Regions from separate parts of the Pseudomonas sp. 05N432 genome, predicted to be linked through region 2. Evidence: predicted binding sites of a transcription regulator. Region 2 holds the regulator's gene; the other holds the start of a gene.
The links. Region 2 encodes sigma-54, which starts transcription at its own class of promoters, with help from an activator protein. Its sites were predicted from a motif close to ANTGGCATNNANNTTGCTNT; they were not measured.
Positions count from the first base shown of each region.

Region 1: a site for sigma-54 is predicted at 1,798-1,817, ahead of AC1DHT_RS28375 (pilin). Genes of this name have one in related genera too.

Region 1 is NZ_JBFTMM010000031.1:39,813-44,372, forward strand. Features, by position in the region: gene AC1DHT_RS28360 (DUF748 domain-containing protein) at 1-234, shown strand, start outside; gene AC1DHT_RS28365 (DUF2845 domain-containing protein) at 237-536, shown strand; gene AC1DHT_RS28370 (BON domain-containing protein) at 706-1,062, opposite strand; gene AC1DHT_RS28375 (pilin) at 1,340-1,750, opposite strand; gene pilB (type IV-A pilus assembly ATPase PilB) at 1,977-3,677, shown strand; gene AC1DHT_RS28385 (type II secretion system F family protein) at 3,681-4,560, shown strand, end outside.
Region 2 is NZ_JBFTMM010000014.1:66,752-83,396, forward strand. Features, by position in the region: gene AC1DHT_RS16210 (ATP-binding cassette domain-containing protein) at 1-215, opposite strand, end outside; gene AC1DHT_RS16215 (KpsF/GutQ family sugar-phosphate isomerase) at 492-1,466, shown strand; gene AC1DHT_RS16220 (KdsC family phosphatase) at 1,466-1,990, shown strand; gene lptC (LPS export ABC transporter periplasmic protein LptC) at 1,998-2,570, shown strand; gene lptA (lipopolysaccharide transport periplasmic protein LptA) at 2,557-3,102, shown strand; gene lptB (LPS export ABC transporter ATP-binding protein) at 3,102-3,827, shown strand; gene AC1DHT_RS16240 (RNA polymerase factor sigma-54) at 4,009-5,502, shown strand; gene hpf (ribosome hibernation-promoting factor, HPF/YfiA family) at 5,612-5,920, shown strand; gene ptsN (PTS IIA-like nitrogen regulatory protein PtsN) at 5,933-6,397, shown strand; gene rapZ (RNase adapter RapZ) at 6,400-7,257, shown strand; gene AC1DHT_RS16260 (HPr family phosphocarrier protein) at 7,273-7,551, shown strand; partial or broken gene pmbA (metalloprotease PmbA) at 7,619-8,800, opposite strand; gene yjgA (ribosome biogenesis factor YjgA) at 8,909-9,433, shown strand; gene tldD (metalloprotease TldD) at 9,482-10,924, opposite strand; gene AC1DHT_RS16280 (carbon-nitrogen hydrolase family protein) at 10,930-11,790, opposite strand; gene AC1DHT_RS16285 (YhdP family protein) at 11,861-15,664, opposite strand; gene rng (ribonuclease G) at 15,729-16,645, opposite strand, start outside.

The sequences.
Region 1 (4,560 bases), on a different contig from region 2:
CAACTGGACAAAACAGAACGCACCGCCAAACTGCGTGAAGGCGTGATCAAGTTCTGGTCTTCAGACACCGCGCTGCTGCGCCAACTGGGTCAGGATCGCGCCAGCACCATCAAGGACTACCTGGTCGACAAAACCCAGCTCGCCGATGACCGGGTGTATTTCGTTGACGCTAACCTGGGCGAAGCCGAAAGCGATGGCCAAGTCGTCACGCCCATGCACCTGGACGCGGAGTAAACATGAATAGCCGATTGCTGATCAGCCTGGCACTGGCGCTCTTTGCCAGCCAGGTGCAAGCCCAGACCGATACCTTGCGCTGCGGCAGTCAGTTGATCAGTGTCGGCGATCGCACAAGTGAAGTGCTGCACAAATGTGGCGAGCCGGTTGCACGTGATGCGTTGGGCTACAAACGCAGCGCCAATCGCCGGGAAGAAGTCCCGGTTGAGGAATGGACCTACGGCCCGAACAGCGGCATGTACCAATATCTGCGTTTTGAAGGCAACCGTCTGGTACGAATCACCAGCAAGCGCGGTAGCTGAAGTTACGACTATCCAATGTGCCAATGTGGGAGCGAGCCCGCTCGCGATAGCTGACTGACATTCAACATAGAGGATGAATGAAGAGTTGCCATCGCGAGCAGGCTCGCTCCCACATTGGTTCTACAGCGCTCTCAAGATTCCCTTCTCCCGGCTCAGGAAACCCTGGGTCTTACTGGGTCATCAGGCCATCAGCCGATACGGCTTTGACGCCTTTGATTTTCTTGGTGATAGCGACGGCCATTTCTTTCTGAGACTGGGTAATGGCTACTTTCGACGATAGGGAAACTACGCCTTTGTTGGTTTCGACTTTGATGTCGGTGCCAGGAATCCCTTTCTCGGTGACCAGATCGCTTTTCACTTTAGTGGTGATCCAGGTATCGGAAGTAGCTTCCTCGGCCTTGGTCATTTCACCGGCAGCCACCACCATCGGCGACTGTGTGGCTTGAGTGGTCTGCGCAAATGCAGCGTTGGCCATGGTCAGGGTCAGAGCGGTTGCAGCTGCGGCAGCGATAGCGAACGTCTTCATACGAGTAACTCCTGTTCTTCCAGAAAATCTGCTGCATGCCTTCTCAGCAGGGTTAACAGAGACAGTGCGAAGGCTGTGCCAACTTGAGACAGCGAAATAAACCGATAAAAATCAATATATTACAAAAAAACCAATTAACTGAAGTCATGCAAAATGCATGACCCGGGTGTTGTTGACATGCAAGTTGCGGCTTTTATCGAATTACCGCGATGCCATCGAACGGTCGAAAAAATGCCTCGCGTCCGTAGAGGCGAGGCATTGAGGCTTCGATACAGGATCAGACGCCTGTGCAACCCTTGGGCGCATAGTCCTGCAACGCGGTGGTCGCGCAGGTCCAGCCACCGGCCAGTGTCCGCGTCAGCGTGATGGTTTTGCTGAGCACCGGACCTGGTGCATTGACAATCGTGCAAACAATCGTGCCTGCACCGCTGGAAGCAGTACCCGATGCCGTGATTGTGCAGTTACCGGTAGTTGCCGTGCCACCGATCAGCGCCAGTGTCGGGTCGGTGCCCTGATTGATAATGTCTTCAAAAGGCACCTTCAGTGCTGAAATTTCCGCCAGCCCCGCAGTGACCTTCGCCCGCGCTTGATACTTGGAATACAGCGGCAACGCGAACGTCGCCAGGATGCCGATGATTGCCACCACGATCAGCAGCTCGATGAGGGTAAAACCTTTTTGATTATTCATAGAACAGGCTCCATGCATGAGGCGAAATCTCATGTCCTGAACCAGTCAAAGCACAGCACATGCCAACCCCTGCGCCCCCTGCTTACAGGGTGTCAGATCGGCAAAAGCCCGGTGCGTACCCCGAGGAACCGCACTATCTGACACTTTTTGTCACCTCAAGAGTGCTGGTGCGCTCCCATCCGTTGACTAGGCTATAAGTCTTGAACTGTCTGTGCCTGGTACTCGAATGAATGACATCGCTCTCAGCGGCCTGGCCAAGCAATTGGTGCTGGCCGAACTGCTCACTGACAAAAGCGCGCAACAGGCGTATCAGCAAGCTCAACGCAATCGCGTTTCCCTGGTCAGCTATCTGGTACAGAACAAAATGGTGAGCAGTCGCCAGGTTGCGGAAATTGCCTCCGAGCATTTCGGTGTCGCCTTCCTTGACCTCAACTGTCTCGACAAAGACTCCCAGCCCAAAGACCTGGTCAGTGAAAAGCTGATTCGCCAGCACCACGCCCTGCCACTCTGGCGGCGCGGCAACAAACTGTTCGTAGGCATTTCCGACCCGAGCAATCAGCAGGCGATCAACGATATCCAGTTCAGCACCGGGCTCACCACCGAAGCGATCCTGGTCGAAGACGACAAGCTCAGCGACGCCATCGAGAAATTCTTCGACAGCCACAGCACGGGCCTGGAAGACATGGCCGATATCGACCTCGGGGGCCTGGACATCGAAGCCGTCGACGACCAGCGTCAGGACGCTGTCACCGGCCAGGACTCCGACGATGCCCCGGTGGTGCGCTTCGTCAACAAGATGCTGCTGGACGCGATCAAGGGCGGCTCCTCAGACCTGCATTTCGAGCCCTACGAAAAAATCTATCGGGTGCGGGTGCGGACCGACGGCATGCTGCGCGAAGTCGCCAGACCGCCGACTCAATTGGCCAATCGCATCGCTGCCCGTCTCAAGGTGATGGCCAGCCTGGACATCTCGGAACGTCGAAAACCCCAGGACGGGCGGCTCAAGATGCACCTGTCGAAAAGCAAATCCATCGATTTTCGGGTCAACACCCTGCCAACGTTGTGGGGCGAAAAAGTCGTGATCCGGATTCTCGACCCCTCCAGCGCGCAGATGGGCATTGATGCGCTGGGTTACGAGCCCGACCAGAAAGACCTGTACATGGCGGCGCTCAAGCAACCTCAGGGGCTGATACTGGTTACCGGGCCGACGGGTTCAGGGAAAACCGTGTCGCTGTACACCGGGTTGAATATCCTCAACACCGTCGACATCAACATCTCCACCGCCGAAGACCCGGTGGAAATCAACATGGAAGGCATCAACCAGGTCAACGTCAATCCCAGGCAAGGCCTGGACTTCGCCCAGGCGTTGCGCTCATTTCTGCGCCAGGACCCGGACGTGATCATGGTCGGCGAGATCCGCGACCTGGAAACCGCCGAAATTGCGATCAAGGCTGCGCAAACCGGGCACCTGGTGCTTTCCACCCTGCACACCAACAGCGCAGCTGAAACCCTGACCCGCCTGCACAACATGGGCATCCCGGGGTTCAACATCGCCACGGCCGTGCACCTGATCATTGCCCAGCGCCTGGCTCGCAAGCTGTGCAGCCACTGCAAAAAAAGCCTTTCGATTCCCGACGATACCCTGATCAAGGAAGGCTTCCCACGGGAACGCATCGGCTCCTTCACGATCTACGAACCCGTCGGTTGCGATCACTGCAACAACGGCTACAAAGGGCGAGTCGGTATTTATGAAGTGGTGAAAAACACCCCGGAGCTGCAACGGCTGATCATGGCTGAAGGCAATTCTCTGGAAATCGATACGCAGATGCGCAAGGACGGCTTCAATGACCTGCGCACCTCGGGCCTGCTCAAGGCCATGCAGGGCGTCACCAGCCTTGAAGAAATCAACCGGGTCACCAAGGATTGAGTCATGGCGGTCAAAGCAATCAAGGTCAGCGTCTACGCCTGGGAAGGCACTGACAGGAAAGGCAGCAAAATATCCGGCGAGCTGAGCGGTCATAGCCCGGCAGTGATCAAGGCGCAGCTACGCAAACAAGGTATCAACCCGGGCAAAGTACGGAAAAAAACCGCTTCGCTGTTCAATCTCGGCAACCGTATCAAGCCGCTGGACATTGCCCTCTTCACCCGGCAGATGGCGACCATGATGAAAGCCGGTGTGCCCTTGCTGCAGTCGTTCGACATCATCGGCGAGGGCTTCGACAACCCGAACATGCGCAAGCTGGTGGACGAGGTGAAACAGGAAGTCGCCGCCGGCAACAGCTTCGCCACCGCGCTGCGTAAGAAGCCGCAGTACTTCGATGAGCTCTACTGCAACCTGGTCGACGCGGGCGAGCAGGCCGGCGCGCTCGACACGTTGCTGGAGCGGATAGCGACCTATAAGGAAAAAAGCGAAAGCCTCAAGGCCAAGATCAAAAAAGCCATGACCTATCCGCTGGCCGTGGTCTTTGTCGCAATCATCGTCACCGGCATTCTGCTGGTCAAAGTGGTCCCGCAGTTTCAGTCGGTGTTCTCCGGATTTGGTGCAGAACTCCCAGCCTTCACCCTGATGGTGATCGGTCTGTCCGAGTTCATGCAGGCGTGGTGGTGGCTGTTGCTCGGCGGCCTGATCGGTGGGTCTCTGGGCTTTCGCCATGCGCTCAGGCGCTCACAACGCTTTTGCGACTGGCTGGACGCGCAATTGCTGAAAATGCCGATAGTCGGCGCACTGCTCTACAAATCGGCAGTGGCCCGTTTTGCCCGCACACTGTCGACCACTTTCGCCGCGGGTGTGCCCTTGGTCGAAGCCCTGG
Region 2 (16,645 bases):
AAATTTTGCCCGTTGACCCACACTTCGCCACTTGAAGGGCGCAACTGTGCGCCCATCAGGCGCAGCAGTGTGGTTTTTCCGCAACCGGAAGGTCCCATGATGCCGGTGACCTTACCGCGCGGAATGCGAATATCGACATTATTGAAAATGCTGCGCGCGCCGCGCTTGAAGGACACTCCCTTCAGCTCGACCGCGTAGGCGTTATCGGCACTCATCTAAACTCCTTGCGATGCAAGCCTCTCACTCGGACGCCGGGCTCCCTGCCGAGAGCACACAACAACCTGGGCAGGCCGAACTGGCGACGAACTATATCACCGCTAATGCAAAGCGCCCAAGGCCGAAGCCCGCGGTGTTCAGCATCAAGACAGGCAAATAGACGCAAGTTTCAGCGTTTGCGGGGGGCGCCTGAATAAAGCACGACGAACTAACGTGAGGGATTTGCTCATTACCGCTATAATCGCCGCCTTTTCTCAGGCTATACGATTTCTGACATGAGCCAATCCAGCGACCTGATTCAATCAGCACAACGCACCATCCGCCTCGAGCTTGAAGCCGTAGAAGGCTTGCTGGCCCACATCGACGCAGATTTCGTACGCGCTTGCGAGATGATTCTGGCCAGCAAAGGCCGCGTGGTCGTGGTCGGCATGGGCAAATCGGGGCACATCGGCAACAAGATTGCCGCCACCCTTGCCAGCACCGGCACCACGGCTTTTTTCGTCCACCCGGCCGAAGCCAGTCATGGCGATATGGGCATGATCACTCGCGATGACATCATCCTCGCGTTGTCGAACTCCGGCTCCACCAACGAAATCGTCACGCTGCTGCCGCTGATCAAGCGCCTGGGCATCAAGCTGATCAGCCTGACCGGCAATCCTGATTCGCCGCTGGCCAAGGCTGCCGAAGTGAACCTCAATGTTCATGTCGAGCACGAAGCCTGCCCGCTGAACCTGGCACCGACCTCCTCCACCACGGCGGCGCTGGTGATGGGCGATGCACTGGCCGTTGCCTTGCTGGAAGCCCGCGGCTTCACTGCCGAAGACTTCGCGTTCTCACACCCTGGCGGCGCTCTGGGTCGCCGTTTGTTGCTGAAAGTCGAAAACGTCATGCACGCGGGCCAGGAGTTGCCGCAAGTCGTGCGCGGCACGCCGCTCAAAGACGCGCTGATGGAAATGACCCGCAAGGGCCTGGGCATGACCGTGGTATTGGAAGCTGACGGCAAACTCGCCGGCATTTTCACGGACGGCGACCTGCGTCGCACACTCGACCGGACCATCGACATCCATCAAGCCACCATTGACGACGTCATGACGCCTCATGGCAAGACTGCGCGCGCTGAAATGCTCGCCGCCGAAGCCCTGAAAATCATGGAAGACCACAAAATCAATGCACTGGTGGTGGTCGACAACGAGGACCGTCCGGTGGGCGCCTTGAACATGCACGACTTGCTGCGTGCGGGAGTAATGTAATGAGCACGGACCTGCTGCAACGCGGCAAAAACATCAAGCTCGCGGTCTTCGACGTCGATGGCGTGCTGACCGACGGCCGCCTGTACTTTCTCGAAGACGGCAGCGAATTCAAGACCTTCAACACTCTCGACGGCCAGGGCATCAAGATGCTGATGGCCTCCGGCGTAACGACCGCCATCATCAGCGGACGCAAGACCCCGGTGGTCGAGCGACGCGCCAAAAACCTTGGTATTCCTCACCTGTATCAGGGCCGCGAGGACAAACTGGTAGTGCTTGACGAGCTTCTGGCGCAACTGGGCCTAAGCTATGAGCAGGTTGCCTACCTGGGCGACGACCTGCCGGATCTGCCGGTGATTCGCCGTGTTGGCCTGGGCATGGCAGTGGCCAACGCCGCCAGCTTCGTCCGCGAACACGCTCACGGCATCACTCAGGCCCGTGGCGGCGAAGGTGCCGCTCGCGAGTTCTGCGAGCTGATCCTGCGTGCCCAGGGCAACCTTGAAGCGGCTAATGCCGCGTACCTGTGAGCCACTTATGCTGAGCAAGAAAATTCGCAACATAGTGTTTTTCGGGGTCATCGCCGCGTTGCTCGTGGCCGTTGGCTACTGGAACATCAGCCCCGAACGCTTTCTCGACAAGCCGGTAGCACACGTCGACGAGAGCCAGATCGACTATTACGCCATCAACGCCCACAGCGTGCAGTTCCTGCCCGATGGTAAATTGCAGTACGACCTGACGTCCGACAAGGTCGAGCATGTCAAGGCGACCGACATCACCCTGCTGACCAACCCCGACCTGAACATGTATCGGGGCACCGTGTACCCCTGGCACGTCCAGAGCAAGCGTGGCGAGGTCAATTCAGGCGGTACTGAAGTTGAATTGATCGACTCGGTGCGTATCGCACGCACGGACGAGCAGAACCGTCCAATGCTGATTACCAGTAGTCGTATGACGGTATTCCCGCAAGAGCAATATGCGCAGACCGAGCAAGCCGTTAGAATCGACGGCGCTGGTGGTGTATCGACGGGTAACGGAATGAAAGCGTATTTGAAAGACAGCAGGATACACCTGCTATCGAACGTAAGAGGACAGTATGAGGCTCGTTAAAACTCTCCCTATTTTGCTCAGTCTGGGCGCAGCACTGGGAAGCGTGAGCGCCTGGGCTCTGCCGAACGATAGCCAGCAACCCATTCGCATTCAGGCTGACGATGCTCAGCTGGACGACAAGAATGGCGTGGCCACCTACAAAGGTGACGTGATCATTACCCAGGGCTCGATGATCATCAAAGGCAACACCGTGACCATTACCCGCACCAAGGCCGGCGACATCGATGTCGTGACCTCGGTGGGCAACCTGGCGTATTTCGAGCAGTTGCAAAAGCCTACCGACACGAAACCCGTCCAGGGCTATGGGGTGACTATCCAGTACCATGCTTCGCAAAACCGCATCGTACTGATCGACCGCGCCAAGGTGATCAACGAAGGCAACACCACTGAAGGCGAGAAAATCGTCTACGACACCGTCAAGCAGGTTGCTAACGCAGGCCGCGCTACCGGTTCATCGGTGACCGCACCGCGCCCACGAGTCGATATGGTTATCCAGCCGAAAAAGAAAACCGACGAGCAGAAGGCCCAGTAATGGCAACTCTGAAAGCCCAGCATCTGGCCAAGAGCTACAAGAGCCGCCAGGTCGTGCGTGACGTCAGCCTGTCGATCGACAGCGGCCAGATCGTCGGCCTGCTTGGCCCGAACGGTGCCGGCAAGACAACCTGCTTCTACATGATCGTGGGCCTGGTCCAGGCCGATCAGGGGCGCGTACTGATCGACGACCTGGACGTCAGCCACCAGCCAATGCACGGTCGTGCACGAGCGGGTATCGGCTACCTGCCACAAGAAGCGTCGATCTTCCGCAAACTTTCGGTCGCCGACAACATCATGGCCATCCTCGAGACCCGCAAGGAACTCGACAAGGCCGGTCGTCGCAAAGAGCTGGAAAGCCTGCTGCAGGAATTCCACATCAACCACATCCGCGACAACCTCGGCATGAGCCTTTCCGGTGGCGAGCGTCGCCGTGTGGAAATCGCTCGCGCCCTGGCCACGGCGCCGAAATTCATCCTGCTCGACGAACCTTTCGCCGGCGTGGACCCGATTTCGGTGGGCGACATCAAGCAGATCATTCATCACCTCAAGGCCAAGGGTATCGGCGTGCTGATCACGGACCACAACGTTCGTGAAACCCTGGACATCTGCGAAACCGCCTACATCGTCAACGACGGCCAACTGATCGCCGAAGGCGACGCCGAAACCATCCTGGCCAACGACCTGGTCAAGGAAGTGTATCTGGGCCATGAGTTCCGCCTGTAAGCACTGAGGTGCCTGGTCAGTCGCCGGAGCGCTTGCCCCAATAAAACTATACGTATTTATTGTTACAGCGCTCTAGGCAAACACTTCAGTTTCAGGCATATAATTTGCTTATGTTTGGCGCTCCGGCGCCCTGTAGTGGATGGCGCATGTGCGCCGGCGAATAAGGTGTTAAGCCCCTGCCATGAAACCATCGCTAGTCTTGAGAATGGGCCAGCAGCTGACGATGACACCGCAGCTGCAACAGGCCATCCGCCTGCTCCAATTGTCGACCCTGGACCTGCAACAGGAAATCCAGGAGGCACTGGAGTCCAATCCAATGCTCGAACGCCAGGAAGAAGGCGACGACTTCGATAACGCCGACCCGATGGCGGACAATATCGAGCAGAAACCCAACACCGACATCCAGGAACCCTCCTACCAGGAAACCGCGCCTACGGTCGATAACCTCGAGGAAGGCGACTGGAACGAGCGCATTCCTAACGAACTGCCGGTCGACACCGCCTGGGAAGACGTTTACCAGACCAGCGCCAGCAGCCTGCCAAGCAACGATGACGACGAATGGGATTTCACCACTCGCACTTCCGCAGGCGAAAGCCTGCAGAGCCATCTGCTCTGGCAATTGAACCTGGCGCCGATGTCCGACACCGATCGACTGATCGCGGTGACATTGATCGACTGCATCAACAATCAGGGCTACCTGGACGAAACCCTCGAGGAAATCCTCGAAGCCTTCGATCCAGAACTGGACATCGAGCTCGACGAGATCGAAGCCGTCCTGCATCGCATCCAGCAATTCGAGCCGGCCGGTATCGGCGCACGCAATCTCAGCGAATGCCTATCGCTGCAACTGCGTCAATTGCCCGCCAAAACCCCTTGGCTGGCCGAGGCCAAGCGACTCGTAATCGATTACATCGACCTGCTGGGCAGCCGCGACTACAGCCAGTTGATGCGCCGCATGAAGCTCAAGGAAGATGAGCTGCGCCAGGTCATCGAACTGGTGCAGAGCCTCAACCCGCGTCCGGGCTCGCAGATCGAATCCAGCGAAGCCGAGTACGTGGTTCCCGACGTCATCGTGCGCAAAGACAACGAGCGCTGGCTGGTGGAGCTGAACCAGGAGTCGGTTCCGCGCCTGCGCGTCAACCCGCAGTACGCCGGCTTCGTCCGTCGCGCCGACACCAGCGCCGATAACACCTTCATGCGCAATCAGTTGCAGGAAGCGCGCTGGTTCATCAAGAGCCTGCAAAGCCGCAACGAAACCCTGATGAAAGTCGCCACCCAGATCGTCGAGCACCAGCGCGGCTTCCTTGAGTACGGCGATGAAGCCATGAAGCCGTTGGTCCTGCATGACATCGCGGAAGCGGTCGGCATGCACGAGTCGACGATTTCACGAGTGACCACGCAAAAATTCATGCATACCCCACGCGGTATTTATGAACTGAAATATTTTTTCTCCAGCCATGTCAGTACCTCTGAAGGCGGTGAATGCTCGTCCACAGCGATCCGCGCGATCATCAAAAAACTGGTTGCCGCGGAAAATCAGAAAAAGCCGTTGAGTGACAGCAAGATCGCTGGTTTACTGGAGGCACAAGGCATTCAGGTGGCCCGCCGCACCGTCGCCAAGTACCGCGAGTCCCTGGGGATCGCGCCTTCGAGCGAACGCAAGCGGTTGATGTGACGGGCTACGCCATAGCGTTCCAGGGTGTGTTCGAAAGCTTTTCGGACACGCTCTAGTGGCAGGCAAGCCAGCCTGCCGCCTTATGCACTGGCAACGAAGGAGAAGCTGTATGCAAGTCAACATCAGTGGACACCAACTGGAAGTGACCGAACCCCTGCGCATCTACATCGGCGAAAAGCTCGACCGATTAGAAAGGCATTTCGACAAGATCACCAATGTGCAGGTCACGTTGACCGTCGAGAAGCTGCTGCAGAAAATCGAAGCCACGCTGCATATCCCCGGTGGAGAAGTGGTCGCCAACGCTGAGCATAACGACATGTATGCCGCGATCGACGCCCTGACCGACAAGCTGGATAAACAACTCAAAAAGCATAAGGAAAAGACCCAGAGCCTCCTCCAGGGCGCGACCGGTCGTTAACACTCCCAACCCATGATCCGACTTGAAAACATCCTGACCCCCGGCCGTTCCTTGGTGAACGTGCCGGGCGGCAGTAAAAAGAAAGCCCTCGAACAAATTGCCAACCTGATCGCCCGTGAAGTGCCGGGTCTGGCCATGCAGGATGTCTTTGAGAGTCTGGTCGCCCGTGAAAAACTCGGTTCCACCGGTTTTGGCAACGGCATCGCCATCCCCCACTGCCGCCTCAAAGGTTGCGAGTCGCCCATCAGTGCCTTGATGCACCTGGACGCCCCTATAGATTTCGACGCCATCGATGGTGCTCCGGTCGACCTGCTATTCGTTCTGCTGGTCCCGCAAGCCGCCACCGATGCGCACCTGGAACTGCTCCGCCAGATCGCCAGCATGCTCGATCGCAAAGAAGTCCGTGATCGCCTGCGCAGCGCAAAAAGTAATGAAGCCTTGTACCAGGTTGTCCTCGACGAGCAGAACGGTCACTAATCATGCGTTTGATCATCGTCAGCGGCCGCTCCGGCTCAGGTAAAAGCACCGCCCTCGATGTACTGGAGGACAGCGGTTATTACTGCATCGACAACCTCCCGGCCGGCCTGCTACCGGAATTGGCCGAGCGCGCACTGATTCACACCGAACTGGCGCAACCACTGGTCGCGGTTTCCATTGATGCGCGCAACCTGCCCAGCCACCTTTCACGCTTCCCGGAGCTGCTGGAAGAAGTGCGCAGTCGGCACATCCAATGCGATGTGCTGTATCTGGACGCCGACGAAGAAACCTTGCTCAAGCGTTTCTCGGAAACCCGCCGCCGGCATCCGCTGAGCAACGCCAACCGCTCGCTGGCCGAAGCCATCAATGACGAGACCAATCTGCTGGGGCCGATTGCCGACCTGGCAGACCTCAAGGTCAATACCACCAATCTGAACCTGTATCAGCTGCGCGATACCATCAAGTTGCGCCTCTTGAACCAGCCAGAGCCGGGCACTGCGTTTCTGGTGGAATCCTTCGGCTTCAAGCGGGGCATGCCGGTGGATGCCGATCTGGTGTTCGACGTACGTTGCTTGCCGAACCCGTACTGGAAGCCGGAACTGCGCGCTCAGTCCGGGCTGGACCAGCCGGTTGCCGAGTATCTGGCGGCTCAGCCGGATGTCGAAGAGATGTTCCAGGACATCTCCACATACCTGCTCAAATGGCTGCCGCGCTTTGCCGCCAGCAATCGCGCTTACGTCACCATCGCCATTGGCTGCACCGGCGGGCATCACCGCTCCGTCTACCTGACCGAACGTCTGGGCCAGGTCCTGCAACAATCCCTGAAGAACGTCCAGGTTCGCCACCGCGACCTTAGCTAAAGGATTCACACCGCGATGCCTGCTCTGGAAATTGAAATCATCAACAAACTGGGTCTGCATGCCCGTGCTTCAGCCAAATTCGTTGGCAAAGCTGCGGAGTTTCCCTGTGAGATCAGAGTGGGCCGCACCCCCGACAAGGACAAGATGGTCGATGGCAAAAGCATCATGTCCATGATGATGCTCGCTGCCGGCAAGGGAACGACGATCCACCTTCACGCAGAAGGGGACCGGGCTCAGGATGCGTTGGATGCGTTGAAGGAACTGATCAACAACTATTTCGGCGAAGGCGAGTAAACGCATAACCTTTTTGCGAGCGGGCTTGTGTGGCGAGGGAGCTTGCGTCGGGCAATAAAAAAGCGCGCCACCCAATCGCCGCGCCGCGAGAGTAGTCACCCGTGACCATATTCAAACCCTGCCCCATCAATTCGGTCACCAGCAAGCCGCGCCCCATGCGACGCAACAGCGCCGCCTGGTCTTCGTCGCCGTGGGTAACGAAAAGATTGTGCACGCCTCCGGCGTTGGCGGTGCTTGGCATGCCGAGTTTGCGTCCGGAATACGTACCCAACACATAAGACACCAACTCGCCCTTCTCGACGAACGGTTTGGCGTACGTCGCCAGACCATCGCCATCAAACGCAGAGCTGCCCAAGGCGCGCATCAGATGCGGGCGCTCATCGATAGTCAGCCATTCAGGGAACAGTTTCTGGCCCAGCGCACCTTCGAGGAACGACGACTTGCGGTACAGGTTGCCGCCCGAAATTGCCCCGAGGAAACTGCCGAACAGACCACCCGCCAGTTCCGCGGAAAACAGCACCGGCACTTCGCAGGTCGGCACCGGACGCGCGCCCAAACGGCTGGCTGCCCGTTGCGCCGCACGCTGGCCGATGCTCACCGGATCGGCCAGCAAGTTGCCCTGGCGATTGACGTCATACCAATAGTCGCGCTGCATCTGGCCGTCAGCTTCGGCGATCATCACGCAGCTCAGGCTGTGACGCGTCGACGCATAACCACCGATAAAGCCATGGCTGTTGCCATAGACGCGGCAGCCCTGGTGAGTGCTCAAGGTGGTGCCATCGGCGTTCTTGATCCGGCTGTCGGTGGCGAACGCCGCCGCTTCACAGGCCAGCGCCCGCTCGATCGCTTGCTCAGGGGTGATGTCCCATTCGTGGAACAGGTCGAAGTCCGGCAAGTCCTTGGCCATCAGCGCGGCGTCGGCCAGGCCCGAGTGCTCATCTTCGGAGGTGTGCTTGGCGATGGCCAAGGCGGCGGCGACGGTTTCGCGAATGGCCTCCGGGCCACTGGCCGAGGTGCTGGCCGAGCCTTTGCGCTGGCCAACATACAAGGTAATGCCAAAACCCTGGTCACGGTTGAACTCAACGGTTTCAACCTCCCGCTGACGCACCGTGGTCGACAGGCCTTGCTCCAGAGACACAGCCACTTCGCAGGCGCTGGCGCCCTGACGCCTGGCTTCGGCGATGATCTGCTCGACTTGCTCTTGCAGTGCCGGCAACGCTTGTGGGCCGACGCTTTCAACTGCACTCATGCTGTTCTCCACTCAAATTCTGCTTTCGGTTAAGGTCATCGAGCGACCGGGCCGGACAAGCGGCCCCCGACTGGTTATCATGGCGGCGTTTCTTTGCGGACTGCCACCATGGTTGATTCTTACGACGACTCCCTCGACGGGGGAGAAAAAAGCAAATCCCAGGTCAAACGCGAGCTGCATGCTCTGGTTGACCTTGGCGAGCGCCTTACAACACTCAAGCCTGACTTGCTGGCAAAACTGCCGTTGACCGACGCTTTGCGCCGGGCCCTGGCCGATGCGCCCAAGCACACCGCGAATATCGCGCGTAAACGGCACCTGCAGTTCATCGGCAAGCTGATGCGCGATCAGGACACCAGCGCCATTTTGGTGCTGCTTGACCAACTCGATGCCTCCACTCGCCAGTACAACGAACGTTTCCACGGTCTGGAACGCTGGCGCGATCGCTTGATCGCTGGCGACGATGCCGTACTGGAAAAGTTCGTCGTCGACTACCCGGACGCGGATCGCCAGCAACTGCGCTCCATGATCCGTCAGGCCCAGCACGAGCTCGCCCAAAGCAAGCCTCCTGCTTCCAGCCGAAAAATCTTCAAGTACATCCGTGAGCTGGACGAGACTCAACGCGGTTTGCGTTAGTCTTCGACCGGGGTGTTCGGCCATGCCGCGCACCCCAGGCTCCATCCCTTACGCGCCCGTGCCACCCACGGTAATCGCGTCGATTTTCAAGGTTGGCTGGCCGACACCCACCGGCACCGACTGACCATCCTTGCCGCACGTCCCTACCCCGCTGTCCAGCGCCAGATCGTTACCGACCATCGACACCCGGCTCATGGCTTCCGGACCGTTACCGATCAACGTTGCGCCTTTGACCGGCGCGGTAATCTTGCCGTCCTCGATCAGGTACGCTTCGCTGGTGGAGAACACGAACTTGCCGCTGGTGATGTCGACCTGACCACCGCCCAGGTTGGCGCAGTAGATACCCTTCTTCACCGAAGCGATGATTTCTGCCGGATCGCTTTCGCCGCCGAGCATGTACGTGTTGGTCATGCGTGGCATCGGCAGATGCGCGTAAGACTCGCGGCGACCGTTGCCGGTGCGCGCCAGGCCCATCAGGCGAGCATTGAGCTTGTCCTGCATGTAGCCCTTGAGCACGCCGTTTTCGATCAGTGTGGTGCACTCGGTCGGGGTACCTTCGTCGTCGATACTCAGCGATCCACGGCGACCGGCCAGTGTGCCGTCATCGACGATGGTGCAGAGTTTGGAGGCAACCATTTCACCCATGCGGCCGCTGTAGGCCGAACTGCCTTTGCGGTTGAAGTCTCCTTCCAGGCCATGACCGACCGCTTCGTGCAGCAACACGCCGGACCAGCCCGAACCCAGAACCACCGGCAAGGTACCGGCCGGCGCCGGAATGGCTTCGAGATTCACCAGCGCCTGGCGCAATGCCTCACGGGCGTAGCTCATGGCACGGTCTTCAGCGAGGAAATAGCGGTAATCGGTACGCCCGCCGCCGCCATGACCACCGCGTTCACGGCGACCGTTCTGCTCGACGATCACACTGACATTGAAGCGCACCAGCGGTCGTATATCCGCCGCCAGTCCACCGTCGGTGGAGGCCACCAGAATCCGTTCCCAGACCCCGGCCATGCTCACGGTGACTTGCTGGATACGCGGATCGAGCGCGCGAGTGGCCACGTCGATACGCTTGAGCAGCTCGACTTTCTCGGCGCGAGTCATTACTTCCAGCGGGTTATCGGGCCCGTACAAACGGGCAACATCCTGGGTGCTGAACGCTTGTACCGTACCGTTTTGCCCGGCACGGGAGATAGAGCGCGCAGCACGGGCCGCCAGACCCAAGGCTTCGAGGGTGATCGCATTGCTATAAGCAAAACCGGTTTTTTCACCCGATTGCGCACGCACGCCGACCCCCTGATCGAGGTTGAAGCTGCCTTCCTTGACGATACCGTCTTCGAGCGCCCAGGACTCGGAGATCTGTCCCTGGAAATACAGGTCGGCCGCATCGATGCCCGGGCCGGCCAGGTCACCCAACACGCTTTGCAGGTTCTCGATCGTCACGCCGCCCGGCGCAAGCAGATGTTCACTGACTGAGGACAACAACTCGCTCATAGGTTTTACGCCTTAATTCCACGTTCTGAGGCAGGTCGCTGTGCGCCCTGCGAGAAAAAGCGCCGGTGACTGGACACCGGCATCCGCGCCCGGATGGACGCCTGTTCGCTGCTATCGCGTTCGGCCAGCAGCACGGCCTCGCCTTGATCCTGTTCCGCCAGCACGCGCCCCCACGGGTCAACAATCGCTGCATGGCCAAAGGTTTCACGCGGCCCCGGATGAGTGCCACCCTGGGCGGCCGCCAACACGTAACACTGGGTTTCGATGGCCCGCGCGCGAATCAATACTTCCCAATGGGCCGCGCCTGTTACCGCCGTAAACGCTGACGGTGCAGTAATCAGTTCTGCCCCGGCGGCGCGCAATTCGCTGTACAGCTCTGGAAAGCGCAAGTCGTAGCAAACCGTCAGGCCAACCCGACCGACCGGCGTATCGGCAACCACCACCTTACTGCCATGAGCATAGTCATCGGATTCACGGTAGCGCCCGCGATTGTCCGCCACATCGACATCGAACAAATGCAGCTTGTCATAGCGAGCCACCGTCTCGCCGTGTTCATCGATCAGTAACGAGCAGGCATTGGACTTCGCCAGCGGTTGATCCACCGGCGGCAACGGCAAGGTGCCAGCCACTATCCATAACTTGAGGTCGCGAGCGGCCTGTTTCAACCAGGGCAGGATCGGGCCTTCGCCCGAGGCTTCGGCGCGACCGATGTCAGCGATGTCGCGACGGCCCATGGCCGCAAAGTTTTCCGGCAACACCGCCAGTCGCGCACCGCCCGCTGCCGCTTGTTCGAGCAGGTGTCGAGCCTGGACCAGGTTAGCCGGCACATCGCTCTGGCTGACCATTTGAATCACCGCAAGAGACATGGCGCACTCCGTATCAGGTATGCGGTCATGCTACTCCATAGGACGAACCGTGGCTTTTCAAAAAAACACTTCAAAAAGGTTTGTCGTAGGTGATTTTCGGCTCTTTCCACGGACCTTTGATGGTGTATTTGACGCTGGCAAAGCGCGCCACGCGATCACCGATCAGTTTGTCGATCAGAAACAGCGCACCGCCTACCGCTGGCGCACCGACGATCAGTGCGGCAATCGGCAGGTTGTTGGTCAATGGCAAGGTCACCAACAGATTCGCATCGACCCTGTCACCCACCAGGTCCAGCGTGCCGTTGAGCTCCAGGTTGCTCGACGGGCCGGTCATGATGATCGGCTCACGAGTGACGTACACCCCATTGCTGGCCACCAACAATCCCTTGACCCGGTCGTAACTCAGGCCTTTGCCGAACAGGTCGGAGAAGTCCAGGCGCAAGCGACGGCCGATCGAGTTGAAGTTGAGCAGGCCAAACACCCGCAACGCCTGCGCGCCACCTTCGACTTCGACGAACTGACCTTTGCGCAGCGTCGCATCCAGGCTACCGGAGTAACGCTTGGGTCCGACCCAGGCCGGCGAGCCAGGCCAACGGCCGTCGATGTCCATATGGAACTCTTCGCTGGTCACTGTCGGTGCGAACCCCCAGCCCTTGAGCACATCACCGAGGTTCTTGCCCTCGATGCGTCCCTTGTACCAACTGCTGGTAGATCCCGGCACGCCTTCCCAGCCACCCGCGCCTTGCAACTGCATGCCCTTGAGGCCCAGATTCATGCTGTTGAAGGCAATGCCCTTGACGATCGGGCGGACCTTAAGCGACCAGGCACCTACCAGGTCCGGGCCCTGAAACAACTGGTCAATACTGATATCCAGTGCAGGAATTTTCGTTGGGTCTACCGACGCCAGCGGGTCCGGTGCATTCTCGTCGGCCTGTACTTTCGGATCAGGCGCCGGCAACCGCACGTATTGCAGGTTGATCGCAATCGGCGCGGACTTGGCGTCGGGAATCCCTACAGTGCCTTTGGCCTGCTGGCTATCGAGTTGCAATGCCCAGGCTGTCGGCTTGCGATCCAGTTGCAGGCGGGCCTGATCCAGCGTGGTACCAAACCCCGTGAGCTTGTCGACCTTGAAATCTGCGCCACTGAGCAATTGCTTGGCGTTGCCGCCTGGATCCTGTCCGGCATACCGATCAATCAGGGCTTTCCACGGTTCGACATCCAGTTCCGACAGCACGCCTCGTATGCGCAGGCCTTTATCACCCGGCAACTGCGCACTACCGCTACCCAGGAACAACTCGCCACGGCCATCGGCAAAATTGCCGCTGGGCGCCGCGTAAGTGAAGTCCGCCAGATCACCGTAGTTGAGCCAGTAACGCCGTTCCGGTCCTTGCAGGGTCATCCGGAACACCGTGTCGCGGCCTTGCGCGGCGGACATGCCGAACGGTGCCGGCAAATCGACTGCAACACCTTTGAGGCTGGAACTGACCATCAATCGGCTGTCGGGGCCGTCGAGGTTGAGCTGCAACTGATAAGGGATCGTCCCGGAAACCGGCAACGGCTGAGTGACGTTCAGCCAATCGGTGAGTTTTTTCACTGCCACCTGGCCGTTGGCGGTGACCCGGGTGTTGAACTTGCCAGGGCTGCCATCGGCATAGATCTGTGCACTGATCGGTCGTTCAAAGGCTTGTGCCGTAATGTTCTGGCCACTGAGCCCCTTGGCACTGTCAAAGCGGAAATCACCTTTGAGCTGCGTCAGCTCAAGCACAGGATCACTCAGCTTCAGACGCGACCTGGCGGTTTTGAAGTCGACCACAATCTTCGGCTCTTCGCCCTTGGCCAAGGGGATATCCAGTTTCAGGCTACCTTGCAGATCACCCTCGCCCTGCCAACCAGCGAAGGTCGTACCGGTACCGATCGGTGCGTCCTGAAGAATCTTCAGGCCATCACCCAGACCGCCGGCGAAAGTGCCGTCGAGGAACATATGAGGGTTCTGTCCGGCAGGCGCATGGGGGATGTTGACGTAGACATCGCGAACCTGGGTATCGAGCAACTGGCCCTTGCTGGCCAGAATACGCACCCCACTGTCCTCGATGAACACATCGCCACTGACCTTGCCGACATGCGGCCAACCCGGCTGGAAGGCCAGTTCGGCGTCATGCACTTTGAAGAACAGGCTGATGCTGCGCGCCGCATCGACAGCATCGTGGTTCAGCGAACCCTGATACTGGAAGAAACCTTCATCCACCGCGCCTTTGAGAATCGCCGTGCGCAGCCATTCGTCGAGCGCCGGGCTCAAGACCTTGGGCAGGTACTTGGCGGTGTAGCGTCCATCACCTTCCAGCAGACCGACCCGCAGGTCCATGTAGTCTTCCTGGGTATGATCGAAATGCAGGCGAATCAGGAAGTCGCCGGCAATCTTGCCCTCCTCGCCCAGCACCTTCAGGTACGGCGCTATCAGGGTGAAACCTTGCTGATCGAGTTTCCAGGTCAGCCGGGCATTCGCCTGGATGTACTGCCATGGTTTGGCAAAGATCGGGTCCAGGTGCAGGGAAAAATCCTTGCTGTCCATGCGCAGCTCACCCTGGCCGAGGTCACCGCTGATGCTCCCGGAAACATTACGCGCCGCCGGAGCTCCGTGATAAGCATCAAACCCGACACGCTCCAGATTGGCGGCAAAACTGAATTTGCTGTTATCGGTCGCCTCGGGCCGGACGTCGATCAGCACATTGCGCAACACGCCAGTGACCTTCAGCCGCTCGACCACCGTGGCAAAGTCCTTGGGCAGCGGTCCCAGGGCATTGAGCAAGGGTGTGATAGGCGTGAGGTCAAAGCGGTCGGCTTGCAGGTGCCAGAGTTCGGAGGTCGTGTCAGTGGTCGCGGTCTGCTGAAGTTGCAGACGGGTTTCCCAGCGGATGTCCTCCAGGGTCATGGCCAGGGAATCGAACGACACCTGAAAACCTTCGGTATTGCGCTGGAAATACCCATTGAGCGCCAGATTGTTGATCTGGATCGGCTTGCGCTCGGCGTAGGCACCGTTGAGTTGCGGTGCATTCAGACGAATCGCGGCACGCTGCAGGGCCCCCTTGCTCCAGTTAACCCAGAGCTCGCCACCGGCCTTGATCTCGGAAAAATTCCATTTCCCGGTCAGACTCTCGGGCAACCATTTAGACCAGTCACTTTGCGGCAAGCTCAGATAGGCATCTATTTCAGCCTCTTTCCACAGACTGGCTTGAGTCCGGCTGCTCAGACTCATGGCCAGCGGCTGGCCGTCGGGCAAGGTCAACCGGGCGTCGAGGCGCTGCTGGCTGATACCGGTTTTAAGGTTCAGGCCGACATAGGTCAGGGTCAGCGGCACGTGGTCGATCGGTAGCAAGGTGACCTGGCTGTCGAGTACCGACAGCTGCTCCACCATCTGCATGCGGTTGAGCAACTGCTCGGGGTCCAGCGGCTGATTCTCCCGCACGGGCAAGCCTTCGAGCGTCCATTGCCCCTGCGGGCCTTGCTTGAGGCTGATCTTCAGACCGTTGAGTTCCAGATGTTCGATCCGCACCGCACGCACCAGCAAGCTGGTCCAGACATTCGGCACCATCCGTACCTGATCCAGGTGCAAGGCATTGGCACCCTCACCGACCACCACATCATGCGCCAGCAAAATCGGCGCCATGCCACTCCAGCGGCCTTCCAGGCTGCCTATGTGCAAGGGCATGCCCAGCGCTTCACGAGCCTTGGCTTCAACATCCGCGCGATACTCGGCCACCAGCGGAATCAGCTCGCGACCGAGGCTGCTGTACAGCGCCGCCAGCACCAGCAATAACGCACAAAGCCCCAGCCCCCAGCGGGTCAATGTGGTCAAAATGCGGATCAGACGATCCATGTCAGTGGGCTCCCATGGCGAAAAAGTGCAGCAAGCTGAAGCCGGCCGTTAATAACACAGCGGATCAGAGCAGCACCACGTCGTATTGTTCCTGGGAGTACATGGTTTCTACCTGAAAACGAATGGTTCGCCCGATAAAACCCTCAAGTTCCGCGACATTACCCGACTCTTCGTCAAGCAACCGGTCAACCACCTTCTGGTTAGCCAGTACACGATAGCCTTCAGCCTGATAGGCGCGAGCTTCACGCAGGATCTCCCGGAAGATTTCATAACACACGGTTTCCGGGGTCTTGAGCTTGCCACGGCCCTGGCAACTGCTGCACGGCTCACAGAGCACCTGTTCGAGACTTTCGCGCGTGCGCTTGCGCGTCATCTGCACCAGGCCCAACTCGGTGATACCGATGATGTTGGTCTTGGCGTGATCGCGCTCCAGCTGCTTTTCAAGCGTACGCAGCACCTGGCGCTGATGTTCCTCATCTTCCATGTCGATGAAGTCGATGATGATGATCCCGCCCAGATTGCGCAGGCGCAGTTGCCGGGCAATCGCGGTGGCCGCTTCCAGGTTGGTTTTGAAAATGGTTTCTTCAAGATTGCGGTGCCCGACAAAAGCACCCGTATTCACATCGATGGTGCTCATGGCTTCTGCCGGATCGACTACCAGATAGCCGCCGGACTTGAGCGGCACTTTGCGCTCCAGGGCCTTTTGAATTTCATCCTCGACGCCATACAGATCGAAAATCGGCCGTTCGCCCGGGTAGTGCTCCAGACGGTCGGCGATTTCCGGCATCAGCTCGGCAACGAACTGCGTGGTTTTCTGGAAGGTTTCCCGCGAGTCGATACGGATTTTCTCGATCTTCGGGCTGACCAGATCGCGCAAGGTACGCAGGGCCAGGCCGAGGTCTTCGTAGATGACATTCGGCGCGCTGACAGTCTTGATCTGCGTGCCAATCTGATCCCAGAGGCGGCGCAGGTAGCGAATGT